DNA from 3 places in the Nocardia sp. NPDC024068 genome. Region 2 is predicted to be linked to each of the others. Evidence: riboswitches for the same ligand, from Rfam matches in the RefSeq annotation. Region 2 holds a riboswitch; each other region holds the start of a gene.
What was found. A riboswitch is a leader RNA that binds a small molecule or an ion and turns the genes downstream of it on or off. The one in region 2 is predicted to bind cobalamin.
Positions count from the first base shown of each region.

Region 1: another riboswitch for cobalamin. It lies ahead of metE (5-methyltetrahydropteroyltriglutamate--homocysteine S-methyltransferase); the one in region 2 lies ahead of AB0F41_RS29785 (CbtB-domain containing protein).
Region 3: another riboswitch for cobalamin. It lies ahead of AB0F41_RS14865 (iron ABC transporter permease); the one in region 2 lies ahead of AB0F41_RS29785 (CbtB-domain containing protein).

Region 1 covers NZ_JBEZYU010000012.1:93,536-103,337, forward strand. The annotation lists gene AB0F41_RS13610 (enoyl-CoA hydratase-related protein) at 1-724, opposite strand, end outside; gene AB0F41_RS13615 (GNAT family N-acetyltransferase) at 721-1,281, opposite strand; gene rpmB (50S ribosomal protein L28) at 1,372-1,563, opposite strand; gene AB0F41_RS13625 (DAK2 domain-containing protein) at 1,939-3,603, shown strand; gene recG (ATP-dependent DNA helicase RecG) at 3,647-5,920, shown strand; gene metE (5-methyltetrahydropteroyltriglutamate--homocysteine S-methyltransferase) at 6,228-8,528, opposite strand; cobalamin riboswitch at 8,646-8,852, opposite strand; gene AB0F41_RS13640 (pyruvate carboxylase) at 9,131-9,802, shown strand, end outside.
Region 2 covers NZ_JBEZYU010000082.1:725-10,526, forward strand. The annotation lists gene AB0F41_RS29760 (histidine kinase) at 1-1,004, opposite strand, end outside; gene AB0F41_RS29765 (SRPBCC domain-containing protein) at 1,261-1,647, shown strand; gene AB0F41_RS29770 (OsmC family peroxiredoxin) at 1,704-2,147, shown strand; gene AB0F41_RS29775 (hypothetical protein) at 2,197-2,613, opposite strand; gene AB0F41_RS29780 (CbtA family protein) at 2,731-3,540, opposite strand; gene AB0F41_RS29785 (CbtB-domain containing protein) at 3,531-3,725, opposite strand; cobalamin riboswitch at 3,760-3,902, opposite strand; gene mhuD (mycobilin-forming heme oxygenase MhuD) at 3,982-4,296, opposite strand; gene AB0F41_RS29795 (alpha/beta hydrolase) at 4,431-5,201, shown strand; gene AB0F41_RS29800 (A/G-specific adenine glycosylase) at 5,211-6,074, opposite strand; gene AB0F41_RS29805 (carbonic anhydrase) at 6,267-6,890, shown strand; gene AB0F41_RS29810 (hypothetical protein) at 7,018-7,692, shown strand; gene radA (DNA repair protein RadA) at 7,697-9,064, opposite strand; gene AB0F41_RS29820 (hypothetical protein) at 9,189-9,802, opposite strand, start outside.
Region 3 covers NZ_JBEZYU010000014.1:95,855-105,656, reverse strand. The annotation lists gene AB0F41_RS14905 (leucyl aminopeptidase) at 1-297, shown strand, start outside; gene AB0F41_RS14900 (oxidoreductase) at 363-716, opposite strand; gene sucB (2-oxoglutarate dehydrogenase, E2 component, dihydrolipoamide succinyltransferase) at 971-2,743, shown strand; gene AB0F41_RS14890 (TIGR01777 family oxidoreductase) at 2,744-3,634, shown strand; gene AB0F41_RS14885 (N-acetyltransferase family protein) at 3,631-4,158, shown strand; gene lipB (lipoyl(octanoyl) transferase LipB) at 4,161-4,934, shown strand; gene lipA (lipoyl synthase) at 4,931-5,953, shown strand; gene AB0F41_RS14870 (DUF4143 domain-containing protein) at 6,048-6,485, shown strand; cobalamin riboswitch at 6,539-6,755, shown strand; gene AB0F41_RS14865 (iron ABC transporter permease) at 6,863-7,921, shown strand; gene AB0F41_RS14860 (ABC transporter ATP-binding protein) at 7,921-8,691, shown strand; gene AB0F41_RS14855 (ABC transporter substrate-binding protein) at 8,698-9,705, shown strand; gene AB0F41_RS14850 (polyketide cyclase) at 9,702-9,802, opposite strand, start outside.

The sequences.
Region 1 (9,802 bases), on a different contig from region 2:
CGGTCGGGCTGCCCGCGGCGGCACCCATGGCATCGCGTTCGGCGTCGAGTTGCTCGCTCAGCGTCGCGGTCGCCGATTTGCTCAGCAGGGAGCGGATGGAGGCGTAGCTGGCGCGCGGGCCGCGGGCCAGTGTGCGTGCCAGCTCCCGGGCCGCGCCGAGTACCGATTCGTCGTCCTCGGCGATCCGGGCCAGGATGCCGAGGCCCTGGGCTTCGGCGGCGTCGAGGACCGCGTCGGTGAGCAGGATTTCCCGCGCCTTGGCGGCCCCCACCAATCGCGGCAGGGTCCACGACATCCCGCCGTCCGGGCTCAGGCCGACACCGGGATAGGCGGGCCGCATCCTGGTGCCCGGGCCGCCGATCGCGATATCGGCCGCGCAGACCAGGCTCATTCCGGCACCCGCGGCCCAGCCGTGCACCGCCGCGATCACCGGGACCGGCGCGGAATCGAGGGCGCGCACCAGAATGTGCAGGGTGTCGGCCAGATTGTAGAGATGTGCGGCCCGGTCCTCGGCGGCCGCGAAATCCCGGACGTCACCGCCTGCGCAGAAATTCGGGCCCGCACCGGTCAGCAGTACGGCACCCACCTCCGGTTTCAGCGCCTCCAGCGCGGCGGTGCCCGCCGCTACTCCCGCGAAATCCAGTGAGGTGCCTTTAGCGGCGGTGGACAGGGTGATCTCCAGGACCCCGTCGTCGATTCGGACGTACTCTGCTTCGGTGCTCATGGCCCAGACACTACTGCCGGGCGCACCATCCTGATCTCGGTTGCGGCACCGAATCGTTCGGCCCGCTCGGTGCCGTCGGGGGCGAATCCGTACTTCGCGTAGAAGGCGCGGGCCCGGGGGTTACGGTCGAAAACCCACAGCGAACAGGACCGGCCGGGTTCGAGAACCGCGCCGAGCAGTGCGTGCGCGAGCCCGGTTCCGTACCACCGCGCGCGGACGTACATGGCGGCGAGCTCGCGTTCGGCGACCGCCGGCTGCTCCTGTGGCGGGCCGTAGCGGGTGAATCCGATGATCTCGTCGCCGATCCGCGCGATCAGGATCGTGCCGTCGTTGCGGCGCGCGGCGCGCGCCCAGCTCGCGGCGCTGTGGTCGACATCGAACGCGTCGAGCAGGTGATCGGGTACCAGACCGTGATAGGCCTCACGCCAGCAGGCGATATTGCACACCGCCAGCGCCCGGGCATGGACCGGGGTGGCCGGGAGGATGGTCCAGGGTGGTTCCGGGGCGGTGCTCATCCGCCGGCCCGCCGCGGCCGGATACGGACCGGACGCGGACACGACTTCGCCCCGGCTGCTGCGAAGAAGCCGGGGCGAATCGTATTCGAAGGTCTACGGGGCCCGCCGCGAGGGCGGACCGTCCGACGGCACTCAGCCGCGGACGACTTTGCCCGCCTTCAGGCACGAGGTGCACACATTCATCCGGCGGGTGTTACCCGGGGCGACCTGCGCGCGCACGGTCTGGATATTCGGGTTCCAGCGACGGTTGGTGCGCCGGTGCGAATGCGAGACCGACTTACCGAAGCCGGGGCTCTTGGCGCAGACGTCGCAGACGGCAGCCATAGTCGCGAACTCCTTCATGTCATGGTGGGGATCTGCCACCGGTACAGCGGTCGATCCGAGAACAATGTCGTTCTGCCTGCCGAACAGGGGCTCGGTGAGCGCACACCGTTCAACGGCCGCGCCAGGCAACCCTGCAAGGTTAGCCCGACCCGCATTGATACTCCAAACCGGGGGTTGTCGTGCCCATCGACGCGGAGGCAGCCGCGAGCCGGGGAGTGCCGACAGGCCGAGGTGGGCACCGCTAATCTTGGCGACCGGGGTAGTGCGCAGGCGAGGAACGAGGTGGCGGTGGCCGGAACCCGGCAGGTGAGCGATGGCACGGACGGTGTGTCCGATGGCACCGGGCCGGGTCCGGCCGGACTCGACGGGGCCGGGCTGCTGCGGTGGGGGCATACCTGTGTCGCCGGGCTCGAACGGCGACGCGCGGAGATCGATGCGCTGAATGTCTTCCCGGTGCCCGATTCCGATACCGGGACCAATCTGCTGTCCACCATGCGGGCCGCCGTGGCGGAGGCGGACCGCGCGGGCGAGCCGGTCGCGGCGGACCGGACCGCCGCGGCGCTGGCGCGCGGCGCGGTATCCGGCGCGCGCGGCAATTCCGGGATCATCGTCGCCCAGGTGCTGCGCGGCCTCGCCGAGGCGACAACCGGTCCGGTCCTGGCCGCCGCCGAGTACCGTGCGGCGCTGCTGCGGGCCGCGGCGCTGGTTCGCGAAAGCCTCAGCGAACCCATCGAGGGCACGATCCTCACCGTCCTCGACCGGGCCGGCGCCGCCGGACGCTCCGGAGACGATCTCGCCGCCGCGGCGCGGGCGGGCGCCGATGCCGCATCGGCGGCGCTGGACGCTACCCGTGACCAGCTCGATGTGCTGCGTGACGCGGGTGTGGTGGATGCCGGTGCCCGGGGACTGCTGGTGCTGCTGGACGCGATGGTCACGGTGGTCACCGGCGAGGCCCCGGCGCGCCCTGAATACAGTGCCCCGGTTCCGGCGTACCCGGGGGCGCGGGACGCGGCGGCGGACCCGCGATACGAGGTGATGTACCGCGTGACCGATACCGGGACGGAGCCGCCCGCGGATCTGCGCGCGCGGCTGGACCGGCTGGGTGATTCCGTGGTGGTCGCGGCCGACGGGCGCGGCGGCTGGTCGGTGCATGTGCACTGCGCCGATGCCGGTGCGGCGGTGGAAGCCGGACTGGCGATGGGCGGGCTGGCGGATATCCGGATCGAATACCTCGTGGAAGCGGACCCGGCGCGGTCCGGTACGGACTCCGATACGCGCGGTGCCCGTGGCCGTCCCGGGGGGACGTGCGGTGTGGACCGGCGGCGGGCCGCCCGCACCGCCGGGGACCGGCCGCGCCGGAGTTCCGGGCGGTCCGCCGAACCGGCCGACCGGGGGGTGCTCGCGATCGCCGCCGGAACCGGCGCCGCCGAATTGTTCGAGGCGGCGGGCGCGGTGGTGCTCGGCGCCGAACCCGCGTTGCGATCCGCCGACTTGCTCGCCGCGATCCGCCGGTTGCCGCACCGCGAGGTTCTCGTCCTGCCCAACGGCGCCCTGCCCGCTCAGGAACTGGTCGCGGTGGGCGCGGCGGCCCGGGACGCGCACCGCGATGTGCTGTTGCTGCCCAGCACCAGCATGGTGCAGGGGCTGGCCGCGCTGGCGGTCCACGACCGGTCCCGGATCGCGGTCGACGATGCCTTCGCGATGTCGGAGGCCGCCGCCGCGACCCGCTGGGGAGCGCTGCGCCGGGCGCGGGGCCGCGCCCTCACCATGGTCGGGACCTGCGGCCCCGGCGACGGTCTCGGCCTGGTCGGGCACGATGTGGTCGTGATCGACGGGGATACCAGGACAGCGGGGGAGACCCTGCTGGACCGCATGCTCGGCCTCGGCGGTGAACTGGTGACCCTGCTGGTCGGCGCGGAGGCGCCGGACGGTCTCGCCGACGGTCTCGCGCACCATATCGGGGAAGAGTTTCCCGGCGTGGAGGTCACGGTGTACACGGGCGGACAGCGCGGTGACCTGATACAGATCGGGGTGGAATGAGCACCCGGCCGGTCCGGGTGCCCACGGTGACGGGAGTATCGCGATGGCGACACTGAGCGACCGGCTCGACCACGTCCTGGGCGCGAAAGCGGCCGGGTCGCTGGCGGATGCCTTCGATATGCGGACCGTGGAGGATCTGCTGCGCCATTATCCGCTGCGCTATGCCACCCAGGGACAGCCGCTCACCGAGGAGGCGCCGGAGGACGGCGCGCATATCACCGTGATCGGCCGGATCACCAAGGCCGAACTGCGTCCGATGCGGCAGCGGCGCGGCTCGCTGCTGAAGGTGGTGCTCGACACCGGTGCGGGCCGGGGCGTGGACGTCACGTTCTTCAACGGGGACAAGGTCAAATACGCGGTCCGTCAGGGCGCGCGGGCGATGATGTCGGGGACGGTGACCTATTGGCGGCCCGGACAATGGAATCTCAGCCATCCGGGTTATCTGATCCTGCCCGAGCCCGGGGACGACGAACCGGCCCTCACCACTGTGCGCGGTGGCGGTGATCTGCGCGGGATCGCGCAGAGCGCCAAGGGTTCCGACGGCGTGGACATGTCGTTCTTCGAACGCGAATACCTGCCCGTCTATCCCGCCACCGCGAAAGTGCAGAGCTGGGAGATCCTGGCCTGCGTCCGGCAGGTGCTCGATCAGCTGGACCCGCTCTCGGACCCGCTGCCGGAAGAGTTGCGGGCCGAACGGGCGCTGATGCCGGTCGGGGAGGCGCTGCGACTCATCCATCTGCCCGAGCACAAGACCGATATCGAACGGGCGCGGGAGCGTTTGCGTTTCGACGAGGCGCTGGCGCTGCAATTGGTGCTCGCCGAACGCCGGCACGAGGTGTCGGCGCGGGTCGCCCCGGCCTGCCCACCCCGTCCGGACGGTATCGCCGCGGCCTTCGAGCGGCGGCTGCCGTTCGACCTCACCGCCGGGCAGCGTCTGGTCATCGACGAGATCGCCGCCGATCTGTCCCGGGAGCAGCCCATGCACCGGCTGCTCCAGGGCGAGGTGGGTTCGGGTAAGACGATCGTCGCGCTGCACGCCATGCTGCAGGTCGTCGATACCGGACGGCAGTGCGCGCTACTGGCGCCCACCGAGGTACTGGCCGCCCAGCACTACCGGTCGCTGCGCGCGATGCTGGGTGATCTGGGACAGGGCGGGGAACTGGGCGCGGCCGAGAACGCCACCCGGATCACGCTGGTCACCGGCTCGATGCCGGTGGCCGCCAAACGGGAGGCCCTGCTCGCCGCGGTGACCGGGGAGGCCGGGATCCTGATCGGCACGCACGCCCTGATCCAGGACGCGGTGGAATTCTTCGATCTCGGGATGGTGGTGGTCGACGAGCAGCACCGTTTCGGCGTCGAGCAGCGTGACGCGCTGCGCGCCAAGGCGAAGGCGGGCAATTCCCCGCATCTGCTGGTGATGACCGCCACCCCGATCCCGCGCACGATCGCCATGACCACCCTCGGTGATCTGGAGACCTCGACCCTCACCGAACTGCCCCGCGGCCGCTCCCCGATCGCGTCGAAAGTGGTGCCGCGCCGAGTGCATCCCAACTGGGTGGACCGGGCGTGGGAGCGGATCACCGAGGAAGTGGGCCAGGGCCGCCAGGCCTATGTCGTGTGTTCACGGATCGGTGACGACGAGGAGGGCGCAGGCCGCTCGCGGGGCGGGAAATCGAAGGGCAGCGGCACCGATAAAGAGCCGCCCAGCACCCAGGCCGTGCTCGATGTCTTCGACCGGCTGCGCGCCGGACCGCTGGCGGCGCTCCGGGTCGGACTCCTGCACGGGCGGTTGCCCTCCGATGAGAAAGACCAGGTGATGCGTGATTTCAACGCCGGTGAGATCGATGTCCTGGTCTGCACGACCGTCGTCGAGGTCGGTGTCGACGTGCCGAACGCGACGGTGATGGTCATCGTGGACGCGGATCGTTTCGGAGTGAGCCAGCTGCATCAGCTGCGCGGCCGGATCGGGCGCGGGAAACATCCCGGGCTGTGCCTGCTGATCACCGACGCCGCCCCCGGCGGTCCGGCGATGACGAGACTGGAAGCGGTGGCCGGGACAACCGACGGTTTCGAACTGTCGGTGCTCGATCTGCGCCAGCGCCGCGAGGGCGATGTGCTGGGTTCCGCGCAGTCGGGGACGGCGCGTTCGCTGCGGCTGCTCTCGCTGCTCGACGACCTGGAGGTCATCTCCACCGCGCAGGAACTCGCCCGCACGCTGGTCGCCGAGGATCCCGGTCTCACCCGGCATCCCGGGCTCGCGGCCATGATGCACGCCGCGGTGGATTCCGAGCGACTGGAGTACCTGGCCAAATCCTGACCGCCCCGTGCCGCGGGTGCCGGAAAAGGCAGCGGCACAGGGGAACCGGTGTGTCGTGCCCGGCGTCAAACCTGGCACACGGTAACGCTGAGGGGAAGGGGTTGGGCAGATGGAATCGGAACAGGGGTGCCGAGCGGTACGACGGCTGTCGACGGCGTCGCAGCCACGGGTCAGGCCGGTGCTGCGGATGACACGGCACTGCCCGGAATGCGCGGCGGAACGCGCCAGACGCCGGGAATCGGAGGCAGGGGAGGGCTGACCGGTCCGGGCCGCACACGGCCCGGACCGGTCGTTGCTCACTGGTCCGTCAGCGCACGGCCCGCGCGGCGGCGACCATATTGCGCAGCGAGGCCTCCACCTCGGCCGTGCCGCGGGTCTTCAGACCGCAGTCCGGGTTCACCCAGAGACGGTCGGCGGGTACGGCTTTCAGCGCGGCCCGCAACAAGGCGGTGATCTCCTCGGTGCCGGGCACGCGCGGCGAGTGGATATCGTAGACACCCGGGCCGACGCCCGCGTCGAACCCGGCCGCGTTGAGGTCGTCGAGAACCTCCATATGCGAACGGGCCGCCTCGATCGAGGTCACATCGGCGTCCAGGCCGGCGATCGCGTCGATCACCTCACCGAATTCCGAATAGCACAGGTGCGTGTGGATCTGGATCGAATCGGCCACCCCGGCGGTGGAGAGCCGGAACGCGTGCACCGACCAGTCCAGATAGGCGGGCTGGTCGGCCTTGCGCAGCGGTAGCAGTTCCCGCAGTGCCGGTTCGTCCACCTGGATGATCCGGATACCCGCGTTCTGCAGATCCACGGTCTCGTCCCGGATCGCCAGTGCGACCTGTTTCGCCGAATCCGCGAGCGGCTGGTCGTCGCGGACGAACGACCAGGCCAGGATGGTCACCGGGCCGGTGAGCATCCCTTTGACCGGCTTATTGGTGAGTGATTGCGCGAAGGTGATCCAGTCGACGGTCATCGGCGCGGGCCGGGTGACATCGCCGAACAGGATCGGCGGGCGTACGCAGCGGGTGCCGTAGGACTGCACCCAGCCCAGTTCGGTGGCGGCGAAACCATCGAGCTGTTCGGCGAAGTACTGGACCATATCGTTGCGTTCGGGTTCACCGTGCACGAGGACATCGATCTCGAGCTTCTCCTGCAGGGCGATCACCTCGGTGATCTCGGCCCGCATCCGCCGCTGGTATTCGGCCCGGTCGATCTCGCCCTTGCGCAGCGCGGCGCGGGCCAGCCGGATCGCCGGGGTCTGCGGGTAGGAGCCGATGGTGGTGGTCGGCAGTGGCGGAAGGTGCAGGCGGTTCTGCTGGAGGATCCGCCGCTCCTCGGCGGGGGCCCGCCGGATGGCGTCCGGACCCAGCGCGCCCAGCCGCGCCCGCACTCCGGCGTTGCCGATCCGCGGATCGGCGCGGCGGCTCGCCGCGGCGGCCCGCGCCTGCCCGAGCTCCGTGGCGACCGCCTCGGTGCCGGAGTTCAGGCCGGTGGCCAGTACCCGCACCTCGGTGACCTTCTCGGCGCCGAACGCCAGCCAGGATCGCAGGGCGTCGTCGAGTTGCGTCTCCACCGCCAGCGAGTACGGCACGTGCAGGAGCGAGCAGGACGTCGATACGGCCACCTCCTTCGCCGAACCCAGCAGCGTCGCGAGGGTCGACAGCGCCTTGTCCAGATCGGTGCGCCAGACATTGCGACCGTCCACGACGCCCGCGACCAGCAGCTTTCCGGCCAATGCGGGAACGGCGGCCACTTCGGCGACATCGGTGCCCGCGACCAGATCGACGGCGATGCCCTCGACCTCGGTGGCGGCCAGCGCGGCCAGCGCCGGACCGGGGTGCCCGAAGTAGGTGGCGACCAGGACCGCCGGCCGGTCGGCCGGCGCGGTCAGCTCGGTGTAGACGCGCCGGACGACCGCCAGTTCGTCGTCGGTGAGGTCGGTGACCAGCGACGGTTCGTCGAGCTGCACCCAGCCCGCACCCGCCTCGGCCAGCAACCGCAGCAGTTCCTGGTACAGCGGGATCAGCTCGTCCACCCGATCCGGTCCGGCGCCGACGGAGGTTTTGGCGAGCTTCAGGAAGGTGACCGGGCCGATGACGACCGGGCGTGCCGGGACACCGAGCTCGATCGCTTCACGCAGCTGGGCGAGTACGGCGTCCGGGTCGAGCGCGAAGGTGGTATCGGGGCCGATCTCCGGGACCAGGTAGTGGTAGTTGGTGTCGAACCATTTGGTCATCTCCAGCGGTTCGACCGAATCGTTGCCGCGCGCTGCCGCGAAATAGCGGTCCAGCGGGTCGGGGATATCGGCGACCCGCGGCGGCAACGCGCCGAGCAGCACCGCCGCGTCGAGCATCTGGTCGTAGTAGGAGAAGGTGCCGACCGGGATGGAATCCAGTCCGGCGGCCTGCAGTGCGGCGTACTGGTCGCGGCGCAGCGTACGCCCGGTCTCGTGCAGCTGATCGGCGTCGATACGCCCCGCCCAATACGATTCGGTGGCGCGTTTGAGTTCCCGGCGGGGGCCCACCCGGGGAAGGCCGAGAACTGTCGCGGTGAACGGGCTGTGCGGAATAGCGGTCACGGTGTTCTCCAGTACTGAAGTGCGGTTTGCCATCGCCTTCCGCGGGCGTGCGGCACCGATGAGACCCCGGATCTCCCGGCCGCGGGGCCGGGACGTGTCAGCACTGGTGGACCGCGACGCCCAATCCACGAGGCGGTGGTCACCGGATACGGCGTACCCGGTACAACCGGCAGGTCTTCGGACTCGCGGGCACCGGCCGATAGGCCGACCTACTGGCCGTCGCTTCCCAGGCCGTGCGCCCAGTGCTCATAACGGCGGTCGTTCCCGCTCACCGCTGCGGGACAGTTCCGGATTTCCACCGGATTCCCTCTCACCCGCTCGGTCGCGGGCTTCGACGCCGGGGCGGACGCTCGGGGCTCCTCATCGTCCGGCCGGCGGACCAGCTGCGTGTTCCACCATAGCCCGCCCGCGCGTTATCGCCGTGGCGCGGGCGGCGGTGCGTGCCGGGAAGTGGTCGCACGCCCCCAATCGGCCGCCATCTCATGCCGGTACCCGGCGTGACCCGACGCCGAGTCGGGCCTGTTTGTGACGTCCCGATGACCAAGACTTCGCAGGCTTGCCATATCCCCTTGTGAAGATTCCGTGAAGTGGACTTCGCTGTCGAAGCTGGATGTGGCGCCGGGTACGTTGGGTCAATGTTCTCGAAAGTCTTGGTTGCCAATCGTGGCGAGATCGCCATTCGAGCCTTCCGCGCGGCGTACGAGCTCGGTATCGGAACGGTTGCGGTTTTCCCGCACGAAGACCGCAATTCGGTGCATCGCCTGAAGGCGGACGAGGCATACGAGATCGGCGAGCAGGGCCATCCGGTCCGGGCGTACCTCTCGGTGGAGGCCATCATCGAGGCCGCGAAGACCGCGGGCGCGGACGCGATCTACCCGGGCTACGGGTTCCTGTCGGAGAACCCGGATCTGGCCGCCGCCTGCGCGCGCGAGGGAATCACCTTCATCGGCCCCGCCTCGGAGGTGCTGGAGCTGGCCGGTAACAAGGCGCGGGCGATCGCGGCGGCGCGCGAGGCCGGGTTACCGGTGCTGGATTCGAGTGCGCCGTCGGCGGATGTCGACGAGTTGCTGGCGGCGTCGGAGTCGATGGAGTTCCCGGTATTCGTGAAGGCCGTCGCGGGGGGCGGCGGCCGGGGCATGCGCCGCGTTCCGGAACCGTCCGGGTTACGGGACGCGATCGAGGCGGCGTCGCGGGAGGCGGAGTCGGCGTTCGGCGATCCGACCGTATTCCTGGAACAGGCGGTGGTGAATCCGCGTCATATCGAGGTGCAGATCCTGGCCGACCAGCACGGCAACGTGATGCATCTG
Region 2 (9,802 bases):
CGCTTGTTCGACTCCGCCCGCGACCGCAGCGGTGCGTCCGGATCGGCCGCGACCCGCAGCGGCCGGCTCGGCAGTCTGGCCGCGACCCGGTATCCACCGCTGGGCTTGGGGCCGGCCGTCAACGCGCCGCCCAGGGCGTGGGTCTGTTCGCGCATCGCGATGATGCCCATCCCACGTGTGGGTCCTGTGTGCTCGGGTTTTCCGGTGGGGCGGGTGTTGTCGACCGTGAGATCGACCGAATCGCCGCTGTAGCGCACGGTCACCGTCGCCTCCGACCCGGGCGCGTGCAAGATCACGTTGGCCAGGGATTCGCGCACGATCTGGGTCGCGGCGTCGTCGATGGCCCCCGGCAGGGTGGCGGGCGTACCCAGCACCCGGGTCTGCACCGTCAACCCGGTCGCCCGGGGCTTGCGCAGCAGTTCGTCGAGATCGGCCAGAGTGGGGTCGGGTTCCCGGGGCGGGGGAGGCGGTGCGGCGGGCACCGGGCGATCATCGGCCGCGGCGGCGGCCGGCCGGCTCATGGTGCCGGGCCGCTCCCGGCGGCCGAAACCGCCCCGCCGGGAGCGCTTCTCGCGCGTCCGCCGGTCCGCGGGACGAGGCGGCGCGGTGGACGACTCGGTGGTGGGTTCCGGTGCGGCGGCTTCGACGGCCTGGATGGCGTGCCGGAGGGCCTGTACATCCTCGAGTGCGTTGCGGCTGGTGGTCTTGATCTCGGCCACGGTGCCGGCGGCCTTCGCCGATTTGTTCTCGACCTGCTGCAGCGCCATCCCGGACTGCACATTGATCAGCGAAAGGTTGTGCGCCACCACATCGTGCAATTCGCGCGCGATCAGCAGACGTTCGGTATCCACCTCCGATTCCTGTCGCTGCCGCGCGACCGTCCGGCCGGCGGCACCCAGTTCCCGGCGCAGCGTGACCAGCGCGCGGCGCTGCCGCACGAGTTCGATCAGCGCCCCGGCCAGCGCAAGCCAACCCAGTAGCCCGACCATCTGCCAGCTCGTCATCGCGAACTCTCCACCCGCATCACCCTATTCGCCCATCGCGCGGGCCGTCGGCGCACACCCGGATTCCCGGTGCCGCAATGGTATTCCCGGTGATCACCGCGCCTGTTCACGGTGGTCCGCCCGGTGGCGGCACGACGATCAACGCGTCAGCGGCCGTACCCGGGGACGCGCGGGTATGGTTCTGGAGATGGTCGACCAGCAAGTGCGTGTACCGGACCTGTCAGCACGGCCGTACGAGCTCACGGTGGAGCGGGTGATGACCGCTGCACCGGAACTTCTGTACCTGGCCTGGACACAGGGATTCGATATCTGGTTCGCGGAGCCGTCGTCGGTGCGGATGCGGGCGGAGGTGAACGAGCCGTTCTATTTCGAAACCCGCCACGAGGGGACCATTCGCCCCCACTACGGTCGCTTCCTACATCTGGAACCGGGTCGGCTGGTCGAAATGACCTGGGTGACCGGCGAAGGCGGAACCGAGGGCGCGGAAACCGTGGTCCGGGTCGAGTTCGTCAAGCAGCCGCGGGGTATCAGGTTGCGGTTGCGGCACAGCGGGTTTGCCGGCGAAGCGGCCCGGAACCGGCACCACGACGCCTGGCCGGCGGTGCTGGCCCGGCTCGACGAACGAACAACCGCCACGGTGTGACAGGTGCGAGTAGGTTCGGAACGGACGCGAAATCAATAGTCTTCGAAAGGATCGTGATGCCCACACGTACCGCGCGCACCGCCTGGACCGGCGGCCTGCAGGACGGCTCCGGCCAGGTCGACCTGGTCAGCTCCGGAGTCGGCAAGTACGAGGTGTCTTTCCCCAAACGGTCGGCCGAGGACGCCGACGGCACGACCAGCCCGGAGGAACTCATCGCGGCGGCGCATTCGTCCTGCTACGCGATGGCGCTGTCGAATGAGATCGCCAACGCCGGGGGCACCCCGCAGAGTCTCGACGTCTCCGCGGCGGTCACCCTCGGCCCGGATCCGGCCGGTGGTTTCCGGATCAGCCGGATCGCGCTCACCGTCCGCGGCCGGGTGTCCGGGCTCGACGAAGCCGGTTTCGCGACGGCCGCCGCGGCCGCCAAAGCCGGTTGCCCGGTGAGCAAGGCGCTGACCGGTGTGGGCGATATAACGCTCGACGCCGCGCTGGAATCCTGAGCGGATCCCGGGCTCCCGCGTCGTGTGTGGAGCCCGGGCAGGCCGCCCTTCACGCCGCGGAGCCGAACCAGGCCCGCGCCGCGGGCGTATACATCGCGGGGACAGCGATCAATACCGCGAGGATATGCCCGATACGGATGATCGCCACCAGCACGGCGGCCCAGGTGACCGCCGACAGGTCGATGCCGTCGGCGGCGAGCGCGGAGAGCGGTTCGATGACCAGCGAGACGAGTCCGATCACCCCGATACCGCCGGTGAGCGCGAGACGCGCCCACCGGCCGCCACGCAACATTCGCCACGCGGCCACGGTCACCAGCCCGTATATGGCTGCGCGCAGCAGCCATACGGTGGTCATCGAGGCCACGGTGACATCGGATTCGCCGAGTAGTACCTCCGCGCTCCGTATCGCCGTCTCCGCCACGCCGAACCCCACCGCGGCCAGTAACGCCACAAAGGCTGTGGTCACGGCTGCAGGACGGTGCTGGGGGAGCCTACGGGCCTGCTGAACGCGGCTCCGGACCGCCGGGCGGGTATCGGTGGAATCCATACCGCCGACACTGCCCTCGGCGAACCGGTGCCGGAATCACCCCGCCGTAGCGACCGGTTCGGGTACCCGGGTACTACTCCGTTCCAGCCATTCGGTGATGACCGCGAAAACGAGTCCGATACTCAGCCAGAGGGTGGTGGACACCGCCAGCGACGCGGTGCGGAACTCCCACAGCAGGCTCGCCGGGAAATCCGTCCCCACTTCGTTCACTCCGGGCAACAGGATGTATCCCAGCGTCACCACCAGCACGAACGCCGCGACGCCGACGACGAGCCGGAGTGAACCGAGCTGCGCACGCAGCAGGTTCCAGACGAAAACCGCCGCCGCGACGGCTACGAGACCCAGGACCACCGCAGCCACCCAGAGCAGCGTGCGGTCGTTGATCGTTTCGGGGTCGCCCACCGCCGGCGGATTGGCCGGGTACTTGAAGAACGGCACTATCACCACCGCGAGCCAACCGGCCACGCCGAGCCCGAGAACCAGTCGCGGCCCCGGAATCGAGGTGAATCGGCGGGCGTAGTGCGCCGCGGTCGCGACGATCGCACCGAAGGCCATTCCGGCCAGCGCGTTCGCCAGGAACTGCCCGAACTTCTGCCACGGCCTGCTGACCACGGCCTCGTCCTCGCCGTGGCTGTGCCCGCCTCCGGCCGCTTCGCCGTGGCTGTGCCCGGCCTCGGCTCCGTGGGACTCCTCCGCCGGTGCGGCCGCCGCCTCTTCGATGGCGATCGCCGCGTCCACCTTGGGTTCGCCGATGAAATTACCGACGATCCCGGCCAGCAGACCGGCGATCAGACCGGCGAGAAGCCCACGGATCAGCAGGGTGCCGAATGATCCGGTCAGTGGCACGGCACACCGAGCAGATGTCGTCCGTCGTGCATCAGCTCATGCATGAACATCCCGCTGCGCGAGATGGCGCCCTGATCGAAACCGACCAGGTACAGCGTGAGCAATGCCAGCAGAACGACACCGACGGTGACGAGTACGGTCGCCAGTGTGTCGGCGCCCCGGGACGGGGCGTGGGCGATGGCCATAATGGTTCCTCCTCATCCGGATGCTCGCGTCCGGTCGCGGGTTTCGCGAAGATGCCGGTGTCTGGCTCCGCCCACCCCGCAGGGGAATGGGCTTACAGTGGCGCGACCGCTCCGGGTTCCCACCGGATTACCGCCTCACCTTCGCTTACCCTCGGAACTTTGACACCATCGGGCCTGGTCGTCAATATCCCGTCGGCGAAACAGCACCGGTCACGGCACCCGCGGGTGCCGTGACCGGTGTATTCGCCATGCGAAATCAGGAAGCGGGCTTACCCGCCACGTCCAGAACCACCTCGAACTCGAGCAGGGAAGCGCCGGTGGCCACCGGCTTGTTCTGCTGCCCGGCGTGGGCTTCCTTGGCCGGCCCGTCCCGCCACGCGGCGAACGACTCCTCGGAATCCCACTGGGTGACCACGAAATACCGGTTCTCCCCGGCGGTCGGCCGCAGCAGCTGGAAGCCGAGGAACCCGGGCGAGTTCTCGACAGCGTGCGCGCGGTGGGCGAACCGCTTCTCCAGCTCGGGGCCCGCGCCCTCGGGGATCTCGATCGCATTGATCTTCACAACAGCCATGGGTCCATAGTGCCCCGCCTCCGGCGGGACGGGGACGGGGCCCTGCCGACCTCGGGCACTCGCTCCTCCGCTCGGTCGCCGCCGACCCGGGTGGGCCCGCTCGTGAACGCGGCAATCCGAATTAGACTCGGCCGATGCTGCACGACGAGGGCGGGGCCGGCACCCCCATACTGCTCCTGCACGGTCTGATGGGTAGTGCCCGAACCTGGGTTGACCAGGTCGAATGGCTGCGCGGCTACGGCCGGGTGTACACCTTCGACGCCGCCGGGCACGGCCGTCCCGCGCCCGCCGAACCGGGCACCGATGCCTTCGTGGCCGATCTGGCCGCCGCGACCGCCGGGATCACCGAGCCGATGGTGGTCATCGGTCATTCGATGGGCGGCCTGCACGGGTGGGTTTTCGCCGCCACATGCCCGGAGCGGGTGCGGGCGCTGGTGGTGGAGGATATGGCGGCCGATTTCACCGGTCGCACGGCCGAGCACTGGGCGGCGATGGTCGAGGCGTGGCCGCAGCCCTTCCGCGACAGTGACGCGCTCGTCGAATACTTCGGGCCGGTGGCGGGCCGCTATTTCGCGAATTCGTTCGAGCGGACCCCTCAGGGCTACCGCCTGCACGGGGATATCGCTACTTTTCGCGATATCTCCGAGGAATGGGGAGTCCGGGCGTTCTGGCCGGAATGGGGGCGGCTGCGCGTCCCCACCCTGCTGATCGAAGGCGAATACACCATCACCCCGCCGGGGCAGATGCGGCGGATGACCGAATCGCATCCCGCCGCCGAGCATGTGCTGATCGCGGGCGCCGGGCATCTGGTGCACGACGATCAGCCGGAGCTGTACCGGGCCGAAGTCCAGCGGTTCCTCGACCGCGTGCTGCGCGCGCCGCTGGAGCGGGCCGCGGAGGCCTGAGCGGCGGGTTCAGCCTTCCCCGGCCAGCGCGAACCGCCCGTCCCCGGTCTGTTCGATCAGGCCGTCCACCAGCAGCGAATCCAATGCGCGGTCGCGCTGGCCGGGATCGCGGGTCCAGGCCAGGTCGAGCCGGACGCGTTCCACCGGCCCGTGGGCCGCGCGCAGCACGTCGAGGAGCCGGCCGCGGGCCTGCCGGTCGGTGCCCTCGTACTTCTGGGTGCGCCGGGTGGATTCGATGCGTGGCCGGCCCGCCGTCACCCACGCGCAGCGCGGGAGGGGGCAGCGCTCGCAATCGGGAGTGCGGGCTGTGCAGACGGTGGCCCCGAGTTCCATGAGCGCGGCCGAGAACCGGGCCGCGCGGTCGACCCGGATCGGCAGCAGCGCTTCGGTTTCGCGCAGATCCCGGGTGGCCGGATTACCGGCCTCACCGCGCCCGTGCACAGCGCGGGCCACCACCCGGCGGACATTGGTGTCCACCACCGGGACCCGGCGGCCGTAGGCGAAGCAGGCGACCGCGCGCGCGGTATAGGCGCCGATACCCGGCAAACCCAGCAGCACCTCGACATCGTCGGGTACCTCGTCGCCGTGCTCGGCGGCCAGCACCTGCGCGCATTCGTGCAAGCGCAGCGCCCGGCGGGGGTATCCGAGCTTGCCCCAGGCCCGCAGGACCTCACCCGGGCTCGCCGCCGCCATCGCCGAGGGCACCGGCCAGCGCTGCACCCATACCCGCCAGATGGGGTCCACCCGCACCACCGGGGTCTGCTGCAGCATGATCTCGCTCATCAGGATCTGCCAGGCGGTGACGCCGGGGCGCCGCCAGGGCAGGTCGCGGGCGGTACGGGCATACCACCCGAGGAGCGCGCCGGCGTCGATCGCGGTGGGGTCGGGGGCGGTGGACGCGGTCGCGGAGCGCGCCCCGGTATCCGGTATACCGACGATCCCGCTGCTCACCCGATTCGCTCCGTTCGTCCTCACAGTGCAGTGCCACCGGGGCGGCGCGGAAGGAAGCCGTGCCGTAACCGGACCGAAGCAGAGGACCACACCGAATCGTGCAGAATGGACACCATGCCTCAGTCCAACCCGGTAAGTGCCTGGAAAACGCTGCGCGAAGGAAACGAGCGTTTCGTGAAAGGCACCTCGCAGCATCCTAGCCAGGGGGCCGCCGACCGAGCCAAGCTCGTGGCGGGCCAGAGCCCGACCGCGCTGCTGTTCGGCTGCAGCGATTCCCGCGTCGCCGCGGAGTTGATCTTCGACCAAGGGCTCGGCGATATGTTCGTCGTACGGACCGCGGGCCATGCGATCGACGCCTCGGTGCTCGGGTCCGTCGAGTACGGAGTGGCCGTACTGAACATCCCGCTGATCGTGGTGCTCGGCCACGAGAGCTGCGGCGCGGTCAAGGCGACGCTGGACACGCTGGACGGTGGCGAAGTGCCCGACGGGTTCATCCGGAGCATCGTCGAAAAAGTCACCCCCTCGATCCTCGCCGGCCGGCGAGAAGGGCTGACCGAGGCGGACGAGTTCACGGCCCGCCACGTGGTCGAGACGAGCAGCCGGCTGATGGAACAGTCTGCGGTAGTGGCTCAGCGGGTGCGCGCGGGAGAATGCGCGATCGCCGGCGCCACCTACAGCCTGGGCGAGGGCCGGGTGCGGCTCCGGCGCGTTGTCGGCGATATCGGTGAGATCGCCTGACGGCCCGCGGGCCGCGGGCCGGGACAACCCGCTGCACCGGCCCGTCCGGCATCCGGGACCGGCGCGGCCGGTCACTTCCGGTGTGCCGTTGACCGTCGCGGCCGCTCGATGCGCTTACCGTTGACACGTGTTGGAACCGACAGGACCACTTCCGCCGGAGATCTACTGGCGGCGTCGAGTATTTGCCATCGGGGCGCTGATCGTCGCGCTCGCGGTGGTGATCTGGCTGGTCATCACCGTCTCCCGGGGCGGCGATTCACCCGGCGCGGCCGCGGCGGCATCGTCCGCCGAGACCACCGAGGTCTCCGGACCCGTGACGAGTTCGACGCAGGTGCCGTCATCCACCACGAGCGCGGCCCGGGAAACCACCTCGGCCGGACAGAGTTCCGGTTCGGCGCCGGTGGCTTCCGGGCAGTGTGCCGACCAATCGCTGGCGATCAAGGTATCGGTCCAGCAACCCACCTACCAGGTGGGGGAGGAGCCGGTCTTCGGCATCGTGATCACCAATATCTCGGGCGAACCGTGCTCCCGGGATATGGGCTCGGGCCTGCAGCAGGTGTCGGTACACAGTCTGGACGGTGGCCGGCGGCTGTGGGCCAGTACCGACTGCTACCCGGACGGTGACCCCGATATGCGGACCCTGGATCGGGGTGAGCAGGCCGCGTTCACGGTCACCTGGACGGGCGCCACTTCACAGCCGGAATGCGCGGGCGAGCGCGTGCCGGTACCGACCGGCGCCTACAACGTGGTGGCGCAATTGGGGTCGGTGCGCAGCGCACCCGAACCGTTCAATATCGCCTGACCGACTATTTCCGGGAAAGGCCGGCCAGCCGGAGAGCGCCGCGCAGGCTGGACGCCTCATGCAGCTTCATCGGCGTGTCCTTACCGTCCACGCCGGGCGGTACCACCGCGTTGGTGAAGCCGAGTCGTTCGGCCTCGGCGAGGCGGCGGGTGGTGGAGGTGATCCGGCGGACCTCGCCGGCCAGCCCCACCTCACCGAGGATCACCCAGCCGGGCGGCAGGGCGGTATCGCGGGCCGCGCTCGCGATGGCCAGGGCGATCGCGAGATCCGCCGCCGGTTCGGTCAGTCGCATCCCGCCCACGGTCGCCGCGTAGACGTCCTGTTTGCCCACGTACAGTCCGCAGCGGCTCTGCAGGACGGCCAGCACCATCGCGACCCGGTTGTAGTCCAGTCCGCTGACGGCGCGGCGCGGCGCCGGCACCTGGGTTTCCACGGTGAGCCCCTGGACCTCGCCGACCAGGGGACGTTTCCCGTCCATGGCCACGGTGACCGCGGTCCCCGGCACCGAATCCGCGCGATGGTGCAGGAAGAGGCCGGAAGGATCGGTCACACAGGCGATTCCGTCGTCGTGGAGTTCGAAGCAACCCACCTCGTCGGCGCTGCCGAAGCGGTTCTTGATCCCGCGCACCATCCGCAGCGCCGTGTTCTTGTCGCCTTCGAATTGCAACACCACATCGACCAGATGCTCGAGAGTCCGCGGGCCGGCCACGGCACCGTCCTTGGTGACGTGCCCGACGAGCAGGACGGCGATTCCGCTCGCCTTGGCGAGAGAGGTCAGTGCGGCGGTAACGGCACGGACCTGGGTGACGCCCCCGATGACGCCGTCGGTGTCCGGAGCCAGCATCGTCTGCACCGAATCCACCACCAGCAGAGTCGGTTTCACCTGATCGACGTGCCCGAGTACCACGGAGAGGTCCGATTCCGCGGCGAGGTAGACGCGGTCGTGCACGGCGCCCGTCCGGTCCGCCCGCAGGCGTACCTGCCCCGCGGATTCCTCCGCGGTCACATACAGCGCCCGTTCGTCGCGCCCTCGGGCCCAGCGATGCGCGACCTCGAGCAGCAGCGTCGATTTGCCGACCCCCGGTTCACCCGAGAGCAAAACCACCGATCCCGCGACGATCCCCCCGCCCAGCACCCGGTCGAGCTCGGCGACTCCGGTGGGCCGGGCGGTCGTCGTCTGCGAATCGATCCGGGAGAGGGGCGCCGCCGCGGTGGTCGGCAGCATCGCCTTTCGCACGCCGCTCGCCGCGGCGGCCACCGGCAGGGCTTCGTCGACGGTTCCCCACGCCCCGCACGCCGGGCATTTCCCGACCCATTTGGCGACTTCGTGCGCGCACTCCGAACACCGGTAGACGGGTTTGTTCTTGGTCACTGCCACAGGGGGACCCTACGCAGAGATGCCGACAGGGTGTTCTACCGCGGCGGGTGTGGGTTTTCGTCCGCGGGCTGTGGGGGTCGACGGTTTGTCGGAACGCGGAGGAGGCGGGGCAGAAGATTCAGTGCCCGCCCGCGGAGCCGGTGGTGCTCTTGGAGATTTCCGATTCGACGCGGGCGGCGTCGAGTCCGGCGTCGACCGGTACCTGGACGAGGACCGTGCCGTTCTCCTTGAAGTTGAACGAGAAGTCGTAGGTGAGGCCGGGAACGATGTTCTTGGTCAGGCCGGTGACCTCGATACGCGCGTGTTCGGTGGCACCGGCTTCGGTGTCGACGGTTTCACCGGTGGTGTGGGTTTCCGCACCGGCCGCGGGGGTCGAGACCACGACGGTTTCCGACGGTGAGATCTCGAGCCTGTCGCCCTGGGCGGGGGTGATCTTCACGGTGCCGAGGTCGGTGGTGACACTGGTCAGTTCGTCGGTGACGGTTTCTCCGGTGTTCACGATCGACAGCGACAGTGCCGCCTGGCCGCCCGTGGTGTTGGCCGGGGAGCCGTTCCCGGGGTACACGAGGTGGACGTTGCGCAGTGCGATGGCACCGATATCGGCGGTGTTGCCGTTGATCGCGGCGACCTGGTCGGCGGTCTGCGAGATCTGGCCGGCGCTGCAGCCGGACAGGATGAGCGCCGCACCGGCGGCGAGCGCGGCGACCGTCACCAGGCGGCGGCGCCGGGTCG
Region 3 (9,802 bases), on a different contig from region 2:
ATCTCCCGCGAGGTGGGCGAGCACGGCTGGCCGATGCCGCTGCCCAAGGAATTGCGCGCCGACCTGGATTCGAAGGTCGCCGATATGGTCAACGCGACCTCCCATCGCTGGGGCGGCATGCTCGTCGCCGGGACGTATCTGCGGGAGTTCGTCGCCGACGGTGTGCAGTGGGCGCATATCGATATCGCCGGGCCGGCGTACAACACCGGCGGGCCGTTCGGCTATATCGGCAAGGGCGGGACCGGGGTACCGGTACGCACCCTCATCGCGGTGCTCGAGGATATCGCCGCCGAATAACTCACCATCCGACGATCGGGTCGCCCGCCGGCGTGCGGGCGGCCCGGGCCGTCCGTGCCGAGGACTCAGTCCTCGTTCAGCTCGCGGTCGAGGTCGCGCCGGCGCTCCACGCGGCGGCGCGCATCGTGATCGCGCATCCGCTGCGGGTATCCCGTGCGCTCGACGTCGTATACCGGGATCCCCAGATCATGGGCCAGGCGCCGGGCCCCACGTTCGCCGACCACCCGCCGGGTCCATTCGCCGTCGGAGGCCACCAGCACAACGGTGACATCGGTCACAGTGGTCTTCGGTTCGACGAAACCCTCGACTCCGGTGTGCGTTCGCACCCACTCCGCCAGATACCGGGTCTCGGCGGCGCGGCCACGCGAAACGCCGCTGCGCCCGACCCTGGCGCGACGGAATCGGTCCAGCAAACCCACCGTCGCCGACCTCCTGCTCGACCTCCGAATACCACCGAATCCGGCGGTGATTCCATGGTGCCAGGCGACGGAATGGGAAGCCCTCCGGAAACCGCGCGCGGCGGCGAATGCAAGGATGGTTACCGGAACAACAACCACACGGATCTCCGGCGCCGCGCAGAATGAAGCCGGCTGGAACACCGTCGCGACCCGCGGCAGGATCCTCCGGAACGAACTGTTGTAGACCCGTCGAGCAGTTAGAGGAGTCAACGGACATGGCCTTCTCCGTCCAGATGCCCGCTCTTGGTGAGAGCGTCACCGAGGGAACGGTGACACGGTGGCTGAAGCAGGAAGGAGACACGGTCGAGGTCGACGAGCCGCTGCTCGAGGTCTCCACCGACAAGGTCGACACCGAGATCCCGTCCCCCGCGGCGGGTGTGTTGACGAAGATCGTCGCCCAGGAAGACGACGTCGTCGAGGTCGGCGGCGAACTGGGTGTCATCGGTGACGCGGGTGAATCCCCCGCGCCCGCCCCGGCCCCCGAACCGGCCGCCGCCGAACCGGAAGCAGCTCCCGCGCCCGCGCAGGAGAGCGCTCCGGCTCCCGAGCCCGCCCCGGCGCCCGCAGCCTCCGCCGCCCCCTCCGACGCCTCCGGCACTTCGGTGAAGATGCCGGAACTGGGCGAATCCGTCACCGAGGGCACCGTGACCCGGTGGCTCAAGGCGATCGGCGACGAGGTCGCGGTCGACGAACCGCTGCTCGAGGTCTCCACCGACAAGGTCGACACCGAGATCCCGTCCCCCGTCGCGGGGACCCTGCTGGAGATCACCGCGAACGAAGACGACGTGGTCGAGGTCGGCGGACAGCTCGGCGTGATCGGTTCCGGTAGTCCCGCGCAGAGTTCCGCGCCCGCACCGGCCCCGGCACCCGAGCCGGCCGCCGCCGCGCCCGCTCCCGAACCGGCGCCGAAACCGGCTCCCGCCCCGGCCCCGCAGCCCGCGCCCGCTCCGCAGCCGGCTCCGGCCCCTGCGCCCGCCGCGGCCGCACCGGCACCCGCCGCCCAGGCTCCCGCGCCCGCCGCTTCCACCAACGGCGCCACCCCCTACGTCACTCCGCTGGTCCGGAAGCTGGCCGAGGAGAACGGCGTCGACCTGACCTCGGTCACCGGGTCCGGTGTCGGTGGACGCATCCGCAAACAGGATGTGCTGGCCGCCGCGGAAGCCAAGAAGGCGCCCGCTGCCCCGGCCGCGGCGCCCGCCCGGTCCACCGGCGCTCCCGCCGCCGCGGCTCCGGCCGCTCCCGCGCCCAGCCCCGCACTCGCGGCGCTGCGTGGAACCACCCAGAAGGCCAGCCGGATCCGGCAGATCACCGCCACCAAGACCCTGGAATCGCTGCAGACCACCGCGCAGCTCACCCAGGTGCACGAGGCCGATGTCACCAAGATCGCCGCGCTGCGCAAGAAGGCCAAGGCCGACTTCGCCAAACGCGAAGGCGTGAACCTGACCTTCCTGCCGTTCTTCGCCAAGGCCGTGGTGGAGGCGCTCGGGGTGCACCCGAACGTCAACGCCAGCTACGACGCGAACAGCAAGGAGATCACCTACCACGCGTCGGTGCATCTGGGTATCGCGGTCGATACCGAGCAGGGCCTGCTCTCGCCGGTGATCCACAACGCCAGCGACCTGTCGCTGGCGGGTCTGGCCCGGGCCATCGCCGATATCGCCAACCGGGCCCGCACCGGTGGGCTCAAACCCGACGAATTGGCCGGTGGCACCTTCACCATCACCAATATCGGCAGCCAGGGCGCGCTGTTCGACACTCCGATCCTGCTGCCGCAGCAGGCGGGGATGCTCGGCACGGGTGCGATCGTCAAACGCCCGACCGTGGTCACCGACGAGTCGGGCAGCGAATTCATCGGCGTCCGGTCGATGTGCTTCCTGCCACTGACCTACGATCACCGCCTCATCGACGGCGCGGATGCCGGCCGGTTCCTCACCACCATCCGGCACCGCCTGGAAGAGGCGGCGTTCGAGGCCGACCTGGGCCTGTAAATGGTTGTCGTGGTCGCCGGCTCGTCCGGACTGATCGGAACCGCTCTCGTCGCGGCGTTGCGCCGCGACGGGACCCAGGTGGTCCGCTTGGTCCGGCGGCCGGCCGCCGCCCCCGACGAACGCCGCTGGGATCCGGCCCGGGCCGACCTCGACCCGGGGATCTTCGACGGCGTGGACGCGGTGGTGAACCTGTGCGGCGCCGGTATCGGTGACAAACGCTGGACCGGCGCCTACAAACAGGAACTCCGGGACAGCCGGATCACCCCCACCGACGTCCTGTCGGCCGCGGTCGCCCGGGCCGGTGTGCCGACGCTGGTGAACGCCAGCGGTGTGCACTATTACGGCGATACCGGATCCCGGGCGGTCGACGAATCCGGCCCGCCGGGAACCGGTTTCCTGCCCACGCTGTGCGACGACTGGGAGAAGGCGACCCATACCGCCCGGGACGCGGGCGCCCGGGTGGTGCTGCTGCGCAGCGCGGTGGTGCTCGCCGGGGCCGGCGGAATGCTGCCGCAGCTGAAAGCCCTGTTCCTGCTGGGCCTGGGTGGCCGGCTCGGCAACGGCCGGCAGTATCAGCCGTGGATCTCGCTCGACGACGAGGTCGGCGCGATCCGGCACGCACTCACCCACCCCGACGTCCGGGGCCCGCTCAACGCGGTGGGTCCGGCGCCGGTCACCAACGCCGAATTCACCCGCGCGCTGGGCCGGGCGCTGCGCCGGCCGACGCCGCTGTTCGTCCCGGGTATCGCGCTGCGCCTGGCGATCGGCGAGTTCGCCGAGGAGGCGATCCTGCACAGCCCGCGGGCGCTGCCGGGTGTGCTCGAGGAGACCGGGTACGAATTCCGCCACCCCACCGTCGGCGCGGCGCTGACCGCCGCGGTGGGCCGATGACCGGCACCGCCGCCGCCCTGATCCGTGACGCGCGGACCGGGGACCTGCCCGCGATCCTGGAGATCCACAACCGGGCGATCGCCGAGACCACCGCCATCTGGGACGACGAACCCGTCGGCCTCGACGAGCGGGTGGCCTGGTTCTCGAACCGCACCGATCACGGCCGTCCCGTCCTGGTGGCCGAGATGGACGGCGAAGTAGCGGGATACGCCAGCTACGGTCCGTGGCGACCGAAATCGGGCTACCGGCACACCGTCGAGAACTCCGTCTATATCGCCGACCGTTTCCAGCGCCGCGGCATCGGCGCCGCCCTGCTCGCCGAACTGATCGCGCGCGCCGGACGCGCGGGCGATATCCACGCGATGATCGCGGCCGTCGAATCGCGCAATACCGGGTCCATCGCCCTGCACGAGCGGTTCGGCTTCCGGACCGTCGGCGTACTGCCCGAAGTCGGGCACAAATTCGGCGGCTGGATGGATCTGACACTGATGCAGCTCACACTGGAGATGAGCGTAACGTCGTGATCGTGAACAACACCCGCACCGCGACCCGGTCCGCGCGTTACGACACCACCCCCGTCGACGTGCGTGAGCTGGGCCTGATCGACTACCAGCAGGCCTGGGATCTGCAACGCGAACTCGCCGCCACCCGCGCCGGCGGCGCCGGTCACGACACCCTGCTGCTGCTGGAGCATCCGCCCGTCTACACCGCCGGCCGCCGCACCGAGCAGGCCGACCGGCCCACCGACGGCAGCCCGGTCATCGATGTGGACCGCGGCGGCAAGATCACCTGGCACGGGCCCGGCCAGCTGGTCGGGTATCCGATCATCCGGCTCGCCGAACCGCTCGATGTGGTGGATTATGTGCGCCGGCTGGAACAGGCGCTCATCCAGGCCGTCACCGATCTCGGCGTGCCCTGCGGGCGCGTGCCCGGACGGTCGGGCGTCTGGCTGGCGGCCAGCGGCCTGCTGCCGGAACGCAAGATCGCCTCGATCGGTATCCGGGTGCAGCGCGGGGTCACCCTGCACGGTATCTCGCTGAACTGCAATCCCGACCTGGGCGCGTTCGGCGCCATCATCCCGTGCGGTATCCGCGATGTCGGTTCCACCAGCCTGAGCCAGGAACTCGGCCGCGAGGTCACCGTCGCGCAGGCCCGGCCGCGGATCGCCGAACTCGTCCCGGCCGCGCTCAACGGGGAGCTCCCGGTCACCGAACACGATATTCCGCAGGCCGGCACCCCGGCTGTCGCGGATCACGCCGCCGCCACCCCGGCACGCGACCCGAAAGGTCCCCACTCATGACCTCCGCCCAGGCCCCCGCCGGCCGTAAACTCCTGCGCATCGAGGCCCGTAACGCCGAGACCCCGATCGAACGCAAACCCGGCTGGATCCGTACCCGCGCCACCATGGGTCCCGAGTACACCGAGCTCAAGGGCCTGGTGAAACGCGAAGGGCTGCATACGGTCTGCGAAGAGGCGGGCTGCCCCAACATCTTCGAATGCTGGGAGGACCGCGAGGCCACCTTCCTCATCGGCGGCGAACAGTGCACCCGCCGCTGCGATTTCTGCCAGATCGATACCGGCAAACCATCCCCGCTGGACCGCGACGAACCGCGCCGGGTGGCCGAAAGCGTGCAGGCGATGGGTCTGCGCTACTCGACCATCACCGGTGTCGCCCGTGACGATCTTGAGGACGGCGGCGCCTGGCTGTACGCCGAAACCGTGCGCGCCATCAAGAAACTCAACCCGAACACCGGCGTCGAACTGCTCATCCCCGATTTCAACGCCAAACCCGATCAGCTCGCCGAGGTCTTCTCTTCCCGCCCCGAGGTGCTGGCCCACAACCTGGAGACGGTCCCCCGGGTGTTCAAGCGGATCCGCCCCGCGTTCCGCTACGAACGTTCCCTCGAGGTGCTCACCGCGGCCCGCGCCGACGGCCTGGTCACCAAATCGAACCTGATCCTCGGGATGGGCGAAACCCCCGACGAGGTCACCCAGGCCATGCGCGACCTGCACGAAGCCGGTTGCGATATCCTCACCATCACCCAGTACCTGCGGCCCTCGCCGCGCCACCATCCGGTGGATCGCTGGGTGAAACCCGAAGAGTTCGTCGAGCATTCGAAGGCCGCCGAGGAGATCGGTTTCGCCGGAGTGATGGCCGGGCCGCTGGTCCGCTCCTCCTACCGCGCCGGCCGCCTCTACGCCCAGGCCATGGCCCATCACGGGCGGGCGATCCCGGAAACCATGTCCCATCTGGCCGAGGGGGGCACCGCCAGCCAGGAGGCCAGTGCCGTGCTGGAACGGTTCGGGTCGCGGGCCTGAGTCCCACACCCCTCGAAACCTCGGTGGACCGAGCGAGGCGGGTACGGCGGCAGACCCACAATCACGACTACGGCAGATCCACAACGACCGGTAGATGAGTTCGAGAATGCCGCTACCTCGACGACGCGCAGACCCGCTGATACCCGCATGGTCGGCGAATGCGACCTATCGTGCCGTTTCCACTCCCAAACTGGTTTTCACCGCCTCCGGACTCGCGACGTACCTGCTGACCGGAGTCGGCAACGATGTCACCACCGGCGGTCTGATCGAGACTTTCGTTCTCGGCGACCGTGACGGCCACGAAGTCGACGCGGTTCTGGAGAACAATGCGGGCCGGGTGATCGGCATCGAGGTCAAGGCAGCGGAAACCGTCCGTGCCGAAGACTTTCGGGGGCTGCGCCACCTCGAAAGCCGTCTGGGCGACCGATTCGCCGCAGGCTACGTTCTCTATTGCGGTGACCAGCAGCTACCGTTCGGCGAGAAATTCTCCTGCCTCCCGATCAGTGCACTGTGGACGACGCCGCCCGGCTGATCCCGGCTCTGCGGATAGCACGATGACCGTCCGGGCCGGGCGTGGGCGAATGCTACGGTGTCCGGGCGCTCGGTTACCGCCTGTCCTGGACAGATGGTTCGTAAGAGGGAATCCGGTGTGAATCCGGAGCTGCCCCGCAGCGGTATGTGGAAACGACCGCGGTCATCAGCACTGGGCCCGCGCCCGGGAAGCGACCGCCAGTAGGTGGCGCCGGAGTCTCCGGCGCCGGGTCCGCGAGTCCGAAGACCTGCCGGCGTGACCACGCCGACGGTGTGGTCTTCGGTCGACTCCGAGGGAACGGTTGACGAGGTCATGGGTCGCGGTACTCGCATGTCTGCACAGCACGACGTCCGGACGGAGCGGGTGGATACGGCCCGATGAGGGCGCTCGAATCGCACCGGCCGCCCCCGGCCGCGCTGATCGCCGGGCTGGCCCTCGCCTTCGCGGTGGTCTCGGTGCTCGCGCTGGCGCTGGCGCTGGGGACCGCGCATATCCCGTGGCGTGCCACAGTCGGCTTCCTGTGGGCCGAACTCACCGGCGGAACGGTCGCCGCCGCCGATACCGCGAACTACCGGATCGTGATCGAGTCGCGGCTGCCCCGGGTGCTGCTGGCGGCACTCGTCGGCGCCGGGCTCAGCGGCGTGGGCCTGCTCGTACAGGCCATGGTCCGCAACGCCCTCGCCGACCCGTACGTGCTGGGGATCTCCTCGGGCGCCTCGGTCGGCGCCACTGCCGTGGTTCTCTTCGGTGTCTTCGGGGCGCTGGGCATCTACGCCCTGTCCACCGCCGCGTTCGCCGGGGCGCTCGGCGCCACGGTACTCGTCTATCTGATGGCCCGATCGGCGGCCGGGCTGGTGCCGCTGCGACTGGTGCTCACCGGTACAGCCGTCGGCTACGGTTTCTCCGCCGCGACCACCGTGCTGGTTTTCCTGGCACCGCACGGCGACGCCGCACGGTCGGTGATGTTCTGGCTGCTGGGCAGCCTGGCGGGCGCCACCTGGCAGATGGTGCCCCTGGTCGCCGTGGTGGCGGTGCTCGGTCTGGCGGTGCTCGCGGTATGCGCCCGGCAATTGAATGCCCTCGCGATGGGTGACGAGGTCAGTGCCGCGCTGGGTCTTTCCGCCTCCCGGTTCCGGCTGCTGCTCTTCGTGGTCTCCGCCGCGATGACGGGGTGTTTCGTCGCGGTCTGCGGAGCGGTCGGATTCGTCGGGCTGGTGGTGCCCCATGTGGCGCGGCTGCTGGTGGGCGCCGATCACCGGCGGCTCATCGCCGTCACCCCGCTGCTGGGCGCCGTGTTCCTGGTATCCGCAGATCTGCTGGCGCGCACGCTGATCCCGCCGCAGGAGCTACCGCTGGGCGCGATCACGGCCGCGGTCGGAGTGCCGGTGTTCGTACTGCTGATGCGCCGGCGCGGCGCGCTGATGGGACAGGACTGATGCGAGTCGTCTACGAGGACGTCACGGTCGAGATCGACGGCACGCCGATCGTCGAGGCGGTCACGCTGGCCGCCGGATCCGGGCAGTTCGTGGGGATCGTGGGCCCCAACGGCAGCGGTAAGTCCACGCTGCTGCGCTGCCTGTACCGTGCGCTGTCACCGGCCGCCGGGCGGGTCCTGGTGGACGGGACCGATATCGCCGCGGTCGGTATGCGCGAGAACGCCCGGCAGGTGGCGGCACTGACCCAGGATGCGACCACACCCTTCGATTTCACCGCCGCCGAGATCGTCGCGACCGGCCGCCTGCCGCATACCGCCCTGCTGCGCGGTACGCGCCGGCGGGACCGCGAGATCTGCGCGGCGGCGATGGCGACCGCGGATATCGCCCATCTCGCCGACCGCGGTTTTTTGTCCCTGTCCGGCGGCGAGCGTCAGCGGGTGCTGATCGCGCGGGCACTGGCGCAGCAGCCGCGAGTGCTGGTCCTCGACGAACCGACCAATCACCTGGATGTCCAGCACCAGTACAGTGTCCTGTCCGCGGCCCGGAGCCTGGGTATCACCGTGATCGCGGCTCTGCACGATCTCAATCTGGCCGCGCAGCACTGTGATCGGCTCTTCGTCCTGCACCGAGGCCGGCTCGTCTGCTCCGGTACTCCGCACGAGGTGATCACCGCGGAGGTGATCGGCCGCTGGTTCTCGATCGGCGGCCATATCGTCACCCATCCCCGGCTGGGTGTCCCGCAGGTCATCTTCGACGAAAAGGACTGCTAGATGCGTATTTCCCGGCCGATCGGCACCATGGTTCTGGCGGCCGCCGCCTTCTTCTCGGCGGCATGCGGCGCCGAACTCCAGGAACCGGCCGCCGCGGCGTCCGGCGATCCGGTGACGGTGACCAACTGCGGCGCCCCGCTCACCGTCGACGGTGTTCCCGAGCGGGTGGTCACCAACGACACCGGTATCACCGAGATGATGTTCGCCCTCGGTCTCGCCGACCGGCTGGTGGGCTACGGCAGTTATCCCGGCAAGGACCGCGATATCGCCACCTCCCCATGGAAGGACGAATTCGAACGCACGCCGTCGCTGGGTGACGCGTTCACCCGCGAGGTGGTCCAGGCAGCCGAACCCGATTTCGTCTTCGCCGGGTGGAACTACGGTTTCAAGGAGTCGACCGGCCTCACTCCCGACTGGGTGCGCTCGATCGGTGCGGTCCCCTATCAGCTGACCGAAGCCTGCCGGCAACCCGGAACAGACCGCCGCGGTGTGATGGAACCGCTCGACGCGCTGTACACCGACCTCACCAACCTCGGCGAGATCTTCGGTGTCCGGGCGAGAGCCGACGAACTCGTCGCCGGGTACCGGGATCAGGTTGCGCAGGCGGCGGCGGGCGCCTCCGCAGGGCGGGATCCGGCGCGGGTCTTCCTGTTCGACAGCGCCACTCCCGAACCGTTCACCTCGGGCCGCACCGCCGCCCCCTCCCAGATCATCCGGGAAGCGGGCGGCAGCAATATCTTCGACGATCTGAACAACTCCTGGACCACCACATCCTGGGAGGCGGCCGCGCAGCGGGATCCGCAGGTGATCGTGATCGTCGATTACGGCGCGGGTCCGCAGAATTCGGTGCGCGGCAAGATCGACCAGCTACGCCGGCAGCCGCTGATGGCCGGGACCACCGCGGTCCGCGAGGACAACATCATCGCGCTGCCCTACGCCGCGCTGGTGGAGAGCCCCCGCAATCCGCAGGCAGTGGTCACCGTGGCGGAATTCTTACGATCCAAGGGGTACTAGCCGTGGTCGCCCACCGCGGCCGTGGCGCCGGACGCCGGAGCGGCGACACCGGCCAGGTGCCGTAGCGAGTTGGGGAGGTGTTCGGGGCCGAAGGGCG